Regions from separate parts of the Bradyrhizobium sp. USDA 4452 genome, predicted to be linked through region 2. Evidence: predicted binding sites of a transcription regulator. Region 2 holds the regulator's gene; each other region holds the start of a gene.

Region 1 (4,670 bases), 290 kb from region 2:
GGCGAACCATTCGCGGATCGGCGTGAAGGCGCCGGTATAGGTCGCCGGATTCGAACGCGGGGTGCGGCCGATCGGCGACTGGTCGATGTCGATGATCTTGTCGATGTGCTCGAGGCCCTCGATGCGGTCGTGCGGCGCGGCGCCCTCGCTGGCGTTGTTCAGCTTGCGCGCGATCGACTTGTAGAGCGTGTCGATCAGCAAGGTCGACTTGCCGCCGCCGGAGACGCCGGTGACGCAGGTGAACAGGCCGAGCGGGATCTCGGCCGAGACGTTCTTCAGATTGTTGCCGCGGGCGTTGATGACCTTGATGGTGCGCCGGTGGTTCGGCGGCCGCCGGTCCGGCACCGGAACCGAAAGCTCGCCGGTGAGATACTTGCCGGTCAGCGATTTCGGGTTGCGCATGATCTGGTCGGGCGTGCCCTCGGCGACGATGTGGCCGCCATGCATGCCGGCGCCGGGCCCGATGTCCAGCACATAATCGGCGAGCCGGATGGCGTCCTCGTCATGCTCGACCACGACCACGGTGTTGCCGAGGTCGCGGAGCCGCTTCAACGTGTCGAGCAGGCGGGCATTGTCGCGCTGGTGCAGGCCGATCGACGGCTCGTCCAGCACGTAGAGCACGCCGGTCAGGCCCGAGCCGATCTGCGAGGCGAGGCGGATGCGCTGGCTCTCGCCGCCGGACAGCGTGCCCGACGAGCGCGACAGCGTCAGGTAGTTCAGGCCGACGTCGAGCAGGAAGGTCAGGCGCTCGCGGATCTCCTTCAGGATGCGTGCCGCGATCTCATTCTGCTGCGCGTTGAGTGCCTCCGGCACGGTCTCGAACCATTCGCCGGCGCGCTTGACCGAGAGCTCGGAGATCTCGCCGATATGCTTGCCCCCGATCTTGACGCACAGCGCCTCCGGCTTCAGCCGGTAGCCGTGGCAACCTTCGCAGGGCACGTCGGAGAAATACTTGCCGAGCTCCTCGCGCGCCCACTCGCTCTCGGTCTCGCGGTAGCGGCGGTCGATGTTGGTGACGACGCCCTCGAACGGCTTCTTGGTGTCGTAGGAGCGGACGCCGTCCTCGTAGGAGAACTTGATCTCGTCGTCGCCGGAGCCGTGCAGCAGCGCGTTCTGGACCTTCTTGGTCAGGTCCTTCCACTTGGTGTCAAGCGTGAACTTGTAGTGCTTGCCGAGCGCGGTCAGGGTCTGGATGTAATAGGGCGAGGACGACTTCGCCCAGGGCGCGATCGCGCCCTTGCGCAGGGTCAGCTCCTTGTCGGGGATGACCAGGTCCTCGTCGATATGCTGCTCGACCCCGAGGCCGCCGCAGGCCGGGCACGCGCCATAGGGATTGTTGAACGAGAACAGGCGCGGCTCGATCTCGGGGATGGTGAAGCCGGAGACCGGGCAGGCGAATTTCTCCGAGAACAGGATGCGCTCGGGTCCGCTCTTGTCGTGGATCTTCGCGGTCTTCTTCTTGTCCTCTTTCTTCTCATCCTGCCCGGCCGCGGCGGGCGCGTCGGCGTATTCGATCACCGCAAGGCCCTCGGCGAGCTTCAGCGCGGTCTCGAAACTTTCCGCGAGGCGCTGGGCGAGGTCGGGGCGCACCACGATGCGGTCGACCACGACGTCGATGTCGTGCGGGAATTTCTTGTCGAGCGCGGGCGCCTCCGACAACTCGTAGAAGGTGCCGTCGATCTTGACGCGCTGAAAGCCCTTCTTGAGGTACTCGGCGAGCTCCTTCTTGTACTCGCCCTTGCGGCCGCGCACGACCGGCGCCAGCAGATAGAGGCGGGTGCCCTCGGGGAGCGCCAGCACGCGGTCGACCATCTGCGAGACGATCTGGCTCTCGATCGGCAGCCCCGTTGCCGGCGAATAAGGCACGCCGACGCGCGCCCACAACAGGCGCATGTAGTCGTAGATCTCGGTGACGGTGCCGACGGTGGAGCGCGGGTTCTTCGACGTGGTCTTCTGCTCGATCGAGATCGCCGGCGACAGGCCGTCGATCTGGTCGACATCCGGCTTCTGCATCATCTCCAAAAATTGCCGCGCATAGGCCGACAACGACTCGACGTAGCGGCGCTGGCCCTCGGCATAGATGGTGTCGAATGCCAGCGACGACTTGCCGGAGCCGGACAGGCCGGTGAACACCACGAGCTTGTCGCGCGGAATCTCGACGTCGATGTTCTTCAGATTGTGTTCGCGCGCGCCGCGGATCGTAATGGCGCGCGATGAGGAGCCGGCGTTCTGTTGGCGCTTCGCCTTGAGCACTTCATCCATAGCGACAGTTCCGGGCGCATGATCGGGCGCCTTTTTTGGGCGCGCATCGCCGGTGCTGCCGGGACCTTGCGCCGATGGGTGAGAAGACTGGAACGTAGGAAGAACAGCCGACAATTTCCAGTGCTGAGTCGCGTCCATCAACGGATAGTTTGCCTGTTGGCAGCAGCCGTCAGCAGGAACCGGTTCCCAAACGTAAAAAGGCCGGCGCGAGGCCGGCCTTTCCGAGACCCTGAGGTCCGTTTCGCTCAGTACTTGGCGACGATCGGGCCGCCGAAGTGATAGTTCACGCCGAACTGCACGGTGTGCAGGTTGATGTCGGCAGACGGAACGCCGAAGTAGGTCTCGCCGCCGAGGCTGCGATACAGGTACTCGCCCTTGATCGACCACTGCGGCGCGATGAACGCCTCGATGCCGGCGCCGACCGTCCAGCCGGAGTGGAAGTTGCTCTGCGAGACGCTCACGCCGCCAGCGCTGACGGTGAGCTTGTTGTCGGCCCAGGCATAGCCGCCGGTGCCGTAGAACAGCACCTTGTCGACGGCGAAGCCGATGCGGCCGCGCGCGGTGCCCAGCGAGTCGATCTTGCTCGTCGCGGTGATGCCGAACGCGGTCGCGGACGCATTGACGTCAGCCCAGGCGCCGTCGGCCTCCAGGCCGTACACAATGTTGCCGGCCTGCCAGTTGTAGCCGATGGTGCCGCCGCCGAAGCCGCCTTCCATCTTCGGGTTGCCGGAGTCCTCGCTGGCATAGCCACCGAAGCCGCCGATGTAGAAGCCGGTCCAGTTATAGATCGCGGCCGGCGGCGGAGCCTTCACGTAAGGCGCGCGAGCCGCCATGTCGGCGGCCATTGCCGGTACAATTGCGCTGAGGGCAAACATGCCGGCCGAGGCCAGCAAAACATTCCTGATTTTCAAAGTCCCAGTCCCATTTTCTTGTTGTCCCCTTCAAACGTTGAAGGGAGCGCCACGGCAGTGTCGCGTGGCCCTGACGTGTTTCTACATAGAAATCTTGGAAGTTGTGTATCTGTGAAACCACAATGCGCGGAAAACGGCCCAAGCCATGCGCGCGCTTGCACGCGACGAAAGGACCGGCGCTGTATTCGCTGCGCAGAAGCGGCGCGCGCCGCCGGTACCTCAGTATTTCGCCGATACGACCGGGCTTGGCGCGTTGAAGTGGTAATTGATGCCGAGCTTGACGGTGTGGAAGGTGTCCTTCCACTCCGAGCGATCGTTGATCGCAGGCGTGTACTGGATCGGCGCGACCTTGCCGAGATCGACGTAGTTGTACTCGAGCTTGGCCGACAAGTTGGCGGCGAACATGTATTCGACGCCGGCGCCGGCGGTCCAGCCCCAGCGGGTGTCGCTGGCCGAGGCCGAGGGCGGCGCGAGCCCGGCATTGTAGCGGTGCAGGATGTCGCCGACCGCGGCGCCGCCGTTGACGAACCACAGCGTGGCGCCGTCGGCGTAACCGAGCCGGCCCTTGATGTCGCCGAAACTGCGTAGCTCGGTGTAATAGCTGTCGAGCACGCTGGGCGGTCCGACATTGATCACGCCGGAGCGGCCGGTGACGGCGGACCAGTGGTAGTCGCCCTCGACACCGAACACGACGGGTCCAGTCTGGACATTGTAGCCGATCACGCCGCCGACAAAGCCGCCGCTGGTGTTGTAGGTTTGGGTGCCGATGAACGCTGCGTCGTTCGGTGCGCCAAGATAGGTCTCGCTGCTGGTGCCCCAGCCGCCGCCGCCTTGGGCGCCAAGATAGAAGCCGTTCCAGCTGGTCACGGGCGCTACGACCGGCACCGGTGTTGGGGCATGCGCGGCGAGGTCAGCCGCCGATACGGACGAAACACTCAGCGCGGCGAGGCCGGCTGCGGCAACCCAAAGCTGCTTCATGGAATCCATCCCGCTTCGAATCGATCAATGACGGGACAAGGCTACCAGCACAGGTTGCAATCGAGCGTGGCGCGCCTGCAACACATGTAACATATTGAATCCACTTAATATTTTACAATTTATTAAGGTTTAGCCGCGTTTGATTCGTTGCCTTCGTTGGCCGCTCGCCGACCGCGCAAACAAAAGGGCCGGCACGAGGCCGGCCCTTCGTCTGGATCAAATCCGTGCGGCGCGATCAGTAGCGCGCAACCACCGGGCCGCCCCACTTGTAGTTCACGCGGACGGTGACGAGGTCGACGTCCTGGCGATCGCGGATGCTGCTGAACAGCGCGCCGGTCGGCGTGGTGAGATTGTAGGTCTTATCCTGCATGAACAGGTGATCGTATTCGACACCGGCGGTCCAGTTCGGCGCGAAGCCGACTTCGATGCCGGCGCCGATGGTGCCGCCCCAGCGGGTGTCGGTCGCGCGGCCGGCAAGCACGCCGGTCGGCGTGAAGTAGGTGCTGAAGCGGTTGTCGG
Region 2 (4,670 bases):
GATGCCGGGCATCGCCCCCCTGCTCGCGACCGCCGCTCAGCGGATGCCGCTCTACGCCTTCTCCAACACCAATCCGGCCCATGTCGCGCATTTCTCCGTGATCCATTCCGAGGTGCTCAGCCATTTCCGCACCGTCTTCCTGTCCTCGACGATCGGGCACCGGAAACCCGACGCCGAGGCCTACGATCATGTGGTAAAAGCCATCGGCGTGCCGGCGTCGCGGATCCTGTTTTTCGACGATTTGGCCGCCAATATCGAAGGGGCGCGGGCGCGCGGCCTTCATGCCATCCACGTGACATCGACGGATGACGTGGCGAGGGCTCTGGCCGCACTTGGTCTGTGATTAGGACGTGAGGAGTTCTGAGCGTGGCGCTGATGCCGGTTGCCGATGCCCTGTCCGCCGTGCTTTCCGGCGCCAACCCGCTGCCGGAGGAGATGGTCGCGCTCGATGCCGCCTACCATCGCACCCTGGCGCGCGACCTCGCCGCACGCCGCACCCAGCCGCCGCAGCCGATGTCGGCGATGGACGGCTATGCCGTGCGCGCGGCGGACGCCGGTGATCTGAAGGCCCGGCTCAAGGTGATCGGCGAAGTCGCTGCCGGCCGGCCGTTCGAGCGCAGGGTTGGCCCGGGCGAAGCGGTGCGGATCTTCACCGGCGGCGTGATCCCCCATGGCGCCGACGCCGTCATCATCCAGGAAGACACCACCGTCGACGGCGACCACATCACGATCACCGAGCCGGCTGCCGCCGGACGGCACATCCGCCCCGCCGGCGTCGACTTCCGTGAGGGCGACGTGCTGCTCGAAGCCGGCAGCCGCCTCTCGGACCGCGCGCTGTCGCTCGCGGCGGCCATGAACTATCCGGACCTTGCGGTGCACCGCCGTCCGAAGGTCGCGGTGCTGGCGACCGGCGACGAGCTGGTGATGCCGGGCTCGGAGCCTGGCCCCGGCCAGATCGTCTATTCCAACGGCTATGCGCTGCGGGCGCTGGCGCGCGCCGAAGGCGCCGAGACCGTCGATCTCGGGATTGCCGCCGATACGGTGGAGGCGACCACCGCCGGCGTCCGGCGGGCCCGCGACACCGGCGCGGACATCCTGATCACGACCGGCGGCGCCTCGGTCGGCGACCACGACGTGGTCAAGCAGTCGCTGGAGGCCGAGGGCGTCGAGATGGCGTTCTGGCGGATCGCGATGCGGCCCGGCAAGCCGATGATGCATGGCCGGTTGGGGCCGATGCGGGTGATCGGCCTGCCCGGCAATCCGGTGTCCTCCTATGTCTGCGCCTTCCTGTTCCTGGTGCCCTTGATTCGGGCGCTGAGCGGCCGAAAGACTGTCCATCATGCCCGCGCGAACGCCCTGCTCGGCCGCGACCTCGCTGCCAACGACCAGCGCGAGGACTATCTGCGCGCGCGCCTCGACGAGCGCGAAGACGGCACGCTGATCGCAACGCCCGTGATGCAGCAGGACTCCTCGCTGCTCGGGAATCTCGCTGCGGCACGCGCACTTCTCGTGCGTCCGCCGTTTGCGCCCGCCGCCCTCACAGGCAACGAATGCGAGATCCTGATGCTGCCGGAGTGAGGCTTTCGCGGCCCGCCGATTACGCGTTGCAGAACGCGTTCACCTGAAATTAAGTGGTTGCGGAACACATATCGAACATATAGTGTCCGTTCATGATTTGTTTCGAGTGCTGGTGTCTACAAACGGGAGACCATCCAGGAAGCGCTTGTACTGAGCACCGCGCTCCTGAGGTCAGGTCCCGCCTGCAGGCGCACCTGTAGAGTCTCGGAATCGAACGACGCTACCAACCGGGGGAATACTCGAGATGCTCACGCGCAAACAGTACGAACTACTGCGTTTCATCAATGAACGTCTGAAGGAGGCCGGCGTACCGCCCTCGTTCGACGAGATGAAGGATGCGCTCGACCTGCGCTCGAAGTCCGGAATCCACCGCCTGATCACTGCGCTGGAGGAGCGCGGCTTCATTCGCCGCCTGCCCAACCGCGCCCGCGCCATCGAGGTCATCAAGCTCCCTGAGCTGTCGGCCGGAGGCGGCAACGGCCGCCGCGGCTTCACGCCGAGCGTCATCGAAGGCACCCTCGGCAAGCGCGCCAGCACCCCGCCGATCGCCGAGGACGACGGCAACCGTCCGGTCGCGGTCCCCGTGATGGGCCGGATTGCCGCCGGTACGCCGATCGAGGCGCTGCAGACCCGCAGCCACACCATCAGCGTGCCGCCCGACATGCTCGGCGCCGGTGAGCACTATGCGCTGGAAGTGCGCGGCGATTCGATGGTCGATGCCGGCATCCTCGACGGCGACATGGCGCTGATCCAGCGCAACGACGTCGCCAACACCGGCGACATCGTGGTGGCGCTGATCGACGAGGAGGAGGCTACCCTAAAGCGCTTCCGCCGCCGCGGCGCATCGATTGCGCTGGAGCCGGCCAACACCGCCTATGAAGTGCGCATTCTGCCGCCGAACCGGGTCCGCATCCAGGGCAAGCTGATCGGTCTCTATCGCAAGTACTGATTTTCAAATACTTGCGGCGGCAGGGAACGAGCGACACATCGGATCGTTCCTTGCATGATAGCGTAACGTGCTGGTTGCCCGATGCGCTCCGACACCTCTCGCGCAGCGTCGCGTGTTTGTGATCGGGGGCGTTGGTCGAGCAGTCGTACAATCGCCCAGAAACGAGGAGACACTCGTTCGCTATCGTCCACTCTGGTAGAGGCCCTATGCCTCAAGGAGAGGCACGGGTCGCTACCTCGATTAGAGGAGCCATCCGATGTGTGACTATAGTCTGCACGCCGTGGCGTCGCGCCCCGCCATTGTTGGAGAGACGCTGATCACCACGACTTTCCGCGGCACGTCGACCCGCGGCTTTGCTTCGGAGAACGATCCCAACGTCGCGGTCTGCATGCTGCCGGGCACCGAGCTCGCTTTCGCCGAGAACGTTCGCTACGACAGCCGCTGGATCTGGACCAAGACGATGAATTTCCGCGTCGGCGTGTTCAACGAAGTCGAGCCCGACGTTCCCGACCGCCATCATGACGCGGTCGAATTCCCCGACGGCAGCCATGTGCTGGTGACCCAGCTCGTCGAGGGACAACGCGTCAGCGTGCTGCAATTGCCGGCACTGCATCCGCCGGTCGAGCAGAAGCCGAAGGTTGTGGAGCGGCGGCCCTCTGCATTCGCGTCGCTGTTTTTGGGTTGAACGCATCGTCACCGCGGGATGAACCATCCGGCGGCGAGTGACCTAAGCGATTTGGAGCGACCCCGGACGTCAGGTTCCGGGGCGCAGAAGGAGATTTGCGTCAGCGGCCACCTTGGCGCATCATCGTACACGGAGGACGTGCGCGGTGGTCGATAAGGTCACTTGGCAAAAGGCTGGACGGGTCACGGAACCGGGCCGCTACATGTTCCGGTTCGGCTGGCTGACGGTAACGGCTGACGATCTGAAGGTCTGGGAGCAGTTTCCCGAGGCTTCCTTCACCCTCGTCAAGAAGCCCGATGCCGACCCCGACTCTGACGAGTATCATCTTGGCCTGTTCGAGCTGCCGGCCGGACCCTCGCCTGGCAACGGCTAATCCTCGCCCTGAAAATCGCTCTCGGCCGGCGTCGCATCGACGGCGGGCCGTGGCGCGGTCGCGGTCGCACGCGGCGTGGTCTCGCTCTCGCCATCGCCGGGAACCGCCGGCGACCATGGCCGGTCGATCCCGCCGGGCTTGACGGCATCAATGGCGTAGCCGTCCCTGATGCGCCGCAGCACCAGCGCGCCGTGACGCCGCAACCGCTCGGCATCGATCACCGAGGCCGCGCAGTCCGTCGGTGCCGGCCGCGCGGTCACGATCAGCGCCGCGCGCTCGCAATCATCAGTCAGCGCCTCGGACCGGGTCGCCAGGGTGACGAAGGCGCCGCCGGGACCTTGGGTCACGCAGCCGCTCGGATCGCAGGAGACACCCTCACCGAGTGAGGCGTCCGTCGCGGTCCGCGCATCGGCGTCCGCTGCCAGCCACTCCTTGACCAGGAACATACTAAATCCAGCGCCAGACGAAATTCCTCTTATTTTCAAAGGGCTATAGAGACATGGAAACCGACGACAATATGCAAACCCCCGTGAACGACTCGGCAACATGCGCGGATTTGCGCGCGCCCCTGACACAGCCGCGTTCCCTGTCTGATCTCAAGACTTGGCTCCACTCCGACCGCATCCGCCACCCCGGCGATCTGGCCCGGACGACACGGGAGTCGATCATCATTACGGCGATCGACACCTACGGCGAAGACCCCGGCTTTGACCAGACGTTCCGGCTTGGCCTCAGCATGCGCCGGGCCGCCAAGGAACTGGCCGACCTCTACCCCGACCTCTCTTGGCTCCCCTCCTGGAAGCCCCGTGTCGCGGTGATCGCGGGAGGGGAGCGATGAGAGCTACGCCCATACTCAAAGAAGAATTCTGCGCTCGCTTCAAGGCGCGCATGCTCGAAACCATCGGTGAGAAGTTCGACGACGGCTCATCGGTTGCGGAATACGCCGATGAGACTGCTCCATCCTATTGGGAGGACGCAAATCAGCGCAACGAAGGCCCCGAAGAATGCGCTGATGCTGACATGAGCTATTGGGCGAGGACTGAAGACGCCATGGGAGACAACTATGGAAATTTCTGAGCGAGTTT
Region 3 (4,670 bases), 4.3 Mb from region 2:
TCTGTGCCGCGAGCTGATCGAGATCGTGCCGCAACTCGCGCCGCCGCCGCCGGAAGCCGCGGCAGCCAGCGCCGGGCTGGTCGATCGTCTGCAGGCCGGCGCGTCCAAGCTGATCCGCATCGAGCGGACCGACGGCACCGGGACCGACCGCGGCAGCATCGTCGCGCGCGTGACATCGGCCGCCGTCCATAATGATCTTGCATTGACCGAACGTGAACTGAAGTCGTTGCCGCCGGCGGATCGCACCGCGGCGCAAGCCTGGCTCGCCAAGGTGGACGCGCGCCGCGCCGCGCTCGACGCGTCGCGCAAATTTGCCGACAACGCCATGGCGGCGCTCGCCACGGTCAACCAGTAAGTCCTTGCAATGGGTTCGCGATGATCCGGATCATTCTGTTCCTGCTGCTGATCGCCCTCGCCGCAGCGGGTGCGGCCTGGCTGGCCGATCAGCCCGGCGATCTCGTGCTGAACTGGGGCGGTCTGCGCCTGACGTCCAAGCAGCCGATGTACCTGCTCGGCCTCCTCATCGTCGTCGCGATGGTTGCCGGCGTGATCCTGCGCGGCCTGTGGAAGATCCCCTCGCACATCCGCCGCGGCCGGCGTGAGCGGCGCCACGCGCGCGGCCGTCACGCCATCACGCAAGGCCTGCTCGCGATCGGGCACGGCGATTCGTCGGCGGCGCGGGCGCATGCAGAAGTGGCACGGAGCCACGCCGGAGGCGATCCGCTGGCGTTGCTGCTGCACGCGCAATCGGCGCAGCTCGACGGCGATCGCGACGGCGCGCAGCGCGCCTTCCGCGCCATGGCCGAGCGCCCCGACACGCGGCTGCTCGGCTTGCGCGGCCTGTTCATCGAGGCGCAGCGCGCCGACGATCCGGTCGCGGCCGTGATGATTGCCGAGGAAGCGCTGAAAATGTCGCCGTCCTCGTCCTGGGCGTCGCATGCGGTGCTCGGCTTCTGCTGCGCCAAGGGCGATTGGGCTGGTGCGCTGTCGATCATCGACAACAACCAGGCCGCAGGCCTGATCGACAAGGCGACCTATCGGCGCCAACGCGGCGTGCTGCTGACGGCGCGTGCGCTGGAGTTCGAGACCGTCGATCGGGATTTGTCTCGCGCTAGCGCGATGGAGGCGCTCAAGCTGGCGCCGACGCTGATCCCGGCCGCTGTGCTTGCCGCCAAATTCGAGAGCGAGGCGCATCAGGTGCGCCGTGCGATGCGCATCGTCGAGACTGCGTGGCTGGCGCAGCCGCATCCCGATCTCGCCGATGCCTATTCGCATGTGCGGCTCGGCGATTCCGCGCGCCAGCGCCTGGTGCGCGTCGAGACCTTGGCGGCGAAAACGCCCGGCCATATCGAGGGCGCGCTGGCGATCGCCCGCGCTGCGATCGATGCGTCGGAATTCGCCAAAGCGCGCGCGGCGCTGGAGCCGTTCATCGCGGCGCCGACGCAGCGCGTCGCGCTGCTGATGGCGGAGATCGAGCGCACCGAACATGGCGACAGCGGCCGGGCGCGGGCCTGGACCCTGCGCGCCGTGCGCGCGTTGCACGATCCGGTGTGGACCGCCGACGGCTATGTCTCCGACCGCTGGCGTCCGGTGTCGCCGGTCACCGGCCGTCTCGATGCCTTCCAGTGGCAGACCCCGGTGGCGGCACTGCCGTCCGACAAGGGCCATGCGATCGAGCCCTCGCCGTTCGAGGAGGCGATGCTGGCGCCGCGCCGGGTCGAGCCGCCAAAGGAGGTGGCCAGCGAGCCGGTGGCCGCCAAACCGCCGGAGGCAGCCGAGCCGCCGGAGGCAGTCAAGCCGGTTGAGCCGGTCGAGGTGAAGCCGGTCGAGATCAAGCCCGCCGAGCCGGCCGAGCCGACCGCGCAGGATAACGCCCCGGTGCCGGCGGCCATCGAGGCCGAGCCCGCGCCGACCGCATCAGCCGCGCCTGAGCCGGCTCCGCCGCCACCAGCCGCCGAACCGGCGCCGCTGTTCCGCTCCCGGTCCGACCTGCCCAAGGCGCCGCCGGCGCCGATCCCGGCCGTGATCCCGATCGTCCGGGCCCCCGACGACCCCGGGGTCGACGAGGACGGCCCGGTCGACGAATTCGCGGAACAAATCGGCCCGCCCAAGGCCCAGGCGGGCGGCTGGCGCGGATTTCTGTCACGTTTGGGAAGCTAATTCGCGGTTAGATAACCGCGGCACGGTTAAATACCCGCGTCATCTTGCCAATCGGGGTCATGCCCGATATCAGGTGGCACGAATGATCCGGCCGTCGCCGAAACGGTTCGCCGCAATAGCTCAGTTGGTAGAGCACGTCATTCGTAATGACGGGGTCGGGGGTTCGAGTCCCTCTTGCGGCACCAGTTATCCCTTTGATGTCACATTATTTTTCATGCGCAGCGTTCCTTGCGATTGGCTGAAGAACAATCAAGGAACCACCGCGTAACCACCAACTCAGGACTGACAAATGGCGCCTCTGCCCACCGAGCCGGTACACCTCATCGAAGACGCTGCTACTGGCGACCGCTTCTTGGTGTACGGGACGGATAAGGGGCTCAGGGTCGAACTGCGATACGAGGGCGAAACCCTCTGGATGACGCAGCCCCAAATGGCGGAACTCTTTGGCGTGACCCGCCAGGCGGTGAATGCCCACCTGAACAACATCTACGACGAGGGTGAGCTTGATCGCGAATCAACCTGCAAGGAAAGCTTGCAGGTTCGAGACGAAGGCGGCCGGGAGGTCAGCCGTAAAGCCCTCATCCACAATCTCGATGCCATCATTGCCGTGGGCTATAGGGTGTCCTCCAAGCAGGGCACCGTTTTCCGCCGGTGGGCGACTGAGAAGCTGGTTCAGTTCGCCACAAAGGGCTTTGTGATCGACGCCGAGCGCCTGAAGGCGCCCGACAGCAGGGACCGTGTCGCCGAGCTCAAGGAAATCATCCGAGACATTCGCTCGGATGAAGCAAATGTCTACCGTGAAATCAAACGCATTTGCACGATGTGCAGCGACTACGATCCGAAGTCGCCAGCGTGGCATGCATTCTATGCGCATACGCAGGCCAAGCTGATGTATGCAGTCACCACCCACACGCCTTCTGAGATGGTTTATAGCCGCGCCAACGCCGATCATCCGAACATGGGCTTGCGCACATGGAAGGGCGACAACGTCACTCAGGCAGACGTGGACGTTTCAAAAAACTATCTCGCCGAAGGTGAGCTGCGCGAGTTCAATCGTTTGACCGTGATCCTGCTCGACATATTCGAAGACCAGCTTGATCTCGGCAAAATCAACACGATGGCGGAGATCGAAGCCCTGCTAGACAACCAGCTCAAGTCGCTCAATCGGAGCCTGCTCCGAGGTGGCGGAACTGTAAAGACAGAGCAGGCTAGCGGTTCGGTGCCAAGGTTTTCGACACGGGAGGCGCGCACAATGCCGGCCAGCGGAGCGACGCCGATGCGGGTTTGCATCGTTGAGAGGCTTCTATCGTTGACGTTCTCCAGAACGAACCGGTTGAAGGCTGCGTCAGTTTTGCGCAGGTGAGCCCACTGAACGGCGTCCATCGATCGCTCGGGCCCCCTGATGATCTGCTCGATCCTGTAACCAGCAACCAGGCTGCGCTTGGCTCTTTCGATCATTTTGGGAGTGATCGGCTTGACCTTGGCGTGGTTCATCAGCATGCATGTCTTGCACTGGCGCGTGCCGTTGGTTGACCGGAAATAGACGTTGTCGAGAGTGTACTCGTGACCGCGCTTGCAGTGCGTTCTTGCCGCCATTTTTGCCTTCCACGCTGCGACACGTGCATGGTGCATGTTCGTACGCATCAGGGGCGTTACAATAGCGTCCCACTCTGGGTGTTCCGCCCGATATCGATCGAACGAATGATGCTCCTTCCCTGCCGGCATCCGGATTTTCTTTAACGTCTTGCCGGCCTCGAGCTGTTGCAAAATCAAGGCTGCCTCGGCCGGCGTGAGATCCTTACATTTCCTGCACATGTGATGGCGGTAGCCCTTGCCGGTCAGCATGACCGCGATGTTTTCCGGCGTGAGACGATGACCCGCTTTGCAATGGGTCCGCTGCGGTCGGCCGATGCTGACGCCGACGTACACAGAAAGTTTTTTTGCCGCGGCCTGCACTTCCTCAGCCGTGAATTGACGCGGCTTGTATTCCATCTGACTGCGGCAGACCAAACACGCGCGGGGATTCCAGCCGACCGCCCCCTCCGGCATCAGGCCCCTGTCGAATGTCTCTGGCGTCAGCTCGTGCCCACGGGTGCAATGAGTTCGATCCATGCGAGCACGCGCCGCAGCTGCAGCTTTTTTCTTGTCGGCGTTGATATCTGCGAGCGCTTCGACCCGGGCCGACCAGTCCGGGTTCTCCTTGCGATACGCTTCGAAGCCCATCTGTTTCGTGAAGCTCAAGTTGAGGTCTTTGATGGAGGCGCCGGCCTCCATCCTCGCCTCAATCGAGGCAACATCGTCCGGTGTCAGGTCCATGCACGTGCGACACTGACGCCAGGGATACTTGTGCCCCCTTGGCTGCACGATCCTAGTGTTCTCTGGCGTCATTGCGTGGCCGTAGTTGCAGTGCGTCTTAACCATCGGATCGCTCCATGAGATGCGCGGAATAGCGCACGGGAAGCCGATTCCTGAATCCGGATCGATGCCATTAAGACAAGATGACAACCCCC

The links. Region 2 encodes LexA, which represses DNA repair genes until DNA is damaged. Its sites were predicted from a motif close to TGTTCNNNNTGTGTTCNG; they were not measured.
Region 1: uvrA (excinuclease ABC subunit UvrA) is a predicted target of LexA. The motif match lies at 2,351-2,368, and genes of this name have one in related genera.
Region 3: rhuM (RhuM family protein) is a predicted target of LexA. The motif match lies at 2,402-2,419, and genes of this name have one in related genera.

Annotation. Positions count from the first base shown of each region.
Region 1 covers NZ_JBSSGK010000001.1:334,115-338,784, reverse strand. Annotated here, with positions in the region: gene uvrA (excinuclease ABC subunit UvrA) at 1-2,262, opposite strand, end outside; gene ACVISU_RS01755 (outer membrane protein) at 2,508-3,167, opposite strand; gene ACVISU_RS01750 (outer membrane protein) at 3,393-4,151, opposite strand; gene ACVISU_RS01745 (outer membrane protein) at 4,387-4,670, opposite strand, start outside.
Region 2 covers NZ_JBSSGK010000001.1:42,258-46,927, reverse strand. Annotated here, with positions in the region: gene ACVISU_RS00405 (HAD family hydrolase) at 1-343, shown strand, start outside; gene ACVISU_RS00400 (molybdopterin molybdotransferase MoeA) at 367-1,578, shown strand; gene lexA (transcriptional repressor LexA) at 1,823-2,527, shown strand; gene ACVISU_RS00390 (hypothetical protein) at 2,784-3,212, shown strand; gene ACVISU_RS00385 (hypothetical protein) at 3,358-3,585, shown strand; gene ACVISU_RS00380 (hypothetical protein) at 3,582-4,031, opposite strand; gene ACVISU_RS00375 (hypothetical protein) at 4,085-4,423, shown strand; gene ACVISU_RS00370 (hypothetical protein) at 4,420-4,662, shown strand; gene ACVISU_RS00365 (hypothetical protein) at 4,649-4,670, shown strand, end outside.
Region 3 covers NZ_JBSSGK010000001.1:4,330,546-4,335,215, reverse strand. Annotated here, with positions in the region: gene ACVISU_RS20805 (COG4223 family protein) at 1-355, shown strand, start outside; gene ACVISU_RS20800 (heme biosynthesis HemY N-terminal domain-containing protein) at 376-2,160, shown strand; tRNA gene ACVISU_RS20795 (tRNA-Thr) at 2,270-2,345, shown strand; gene rhuM (RhuM family protein) at 2,450-3,523, shown strand.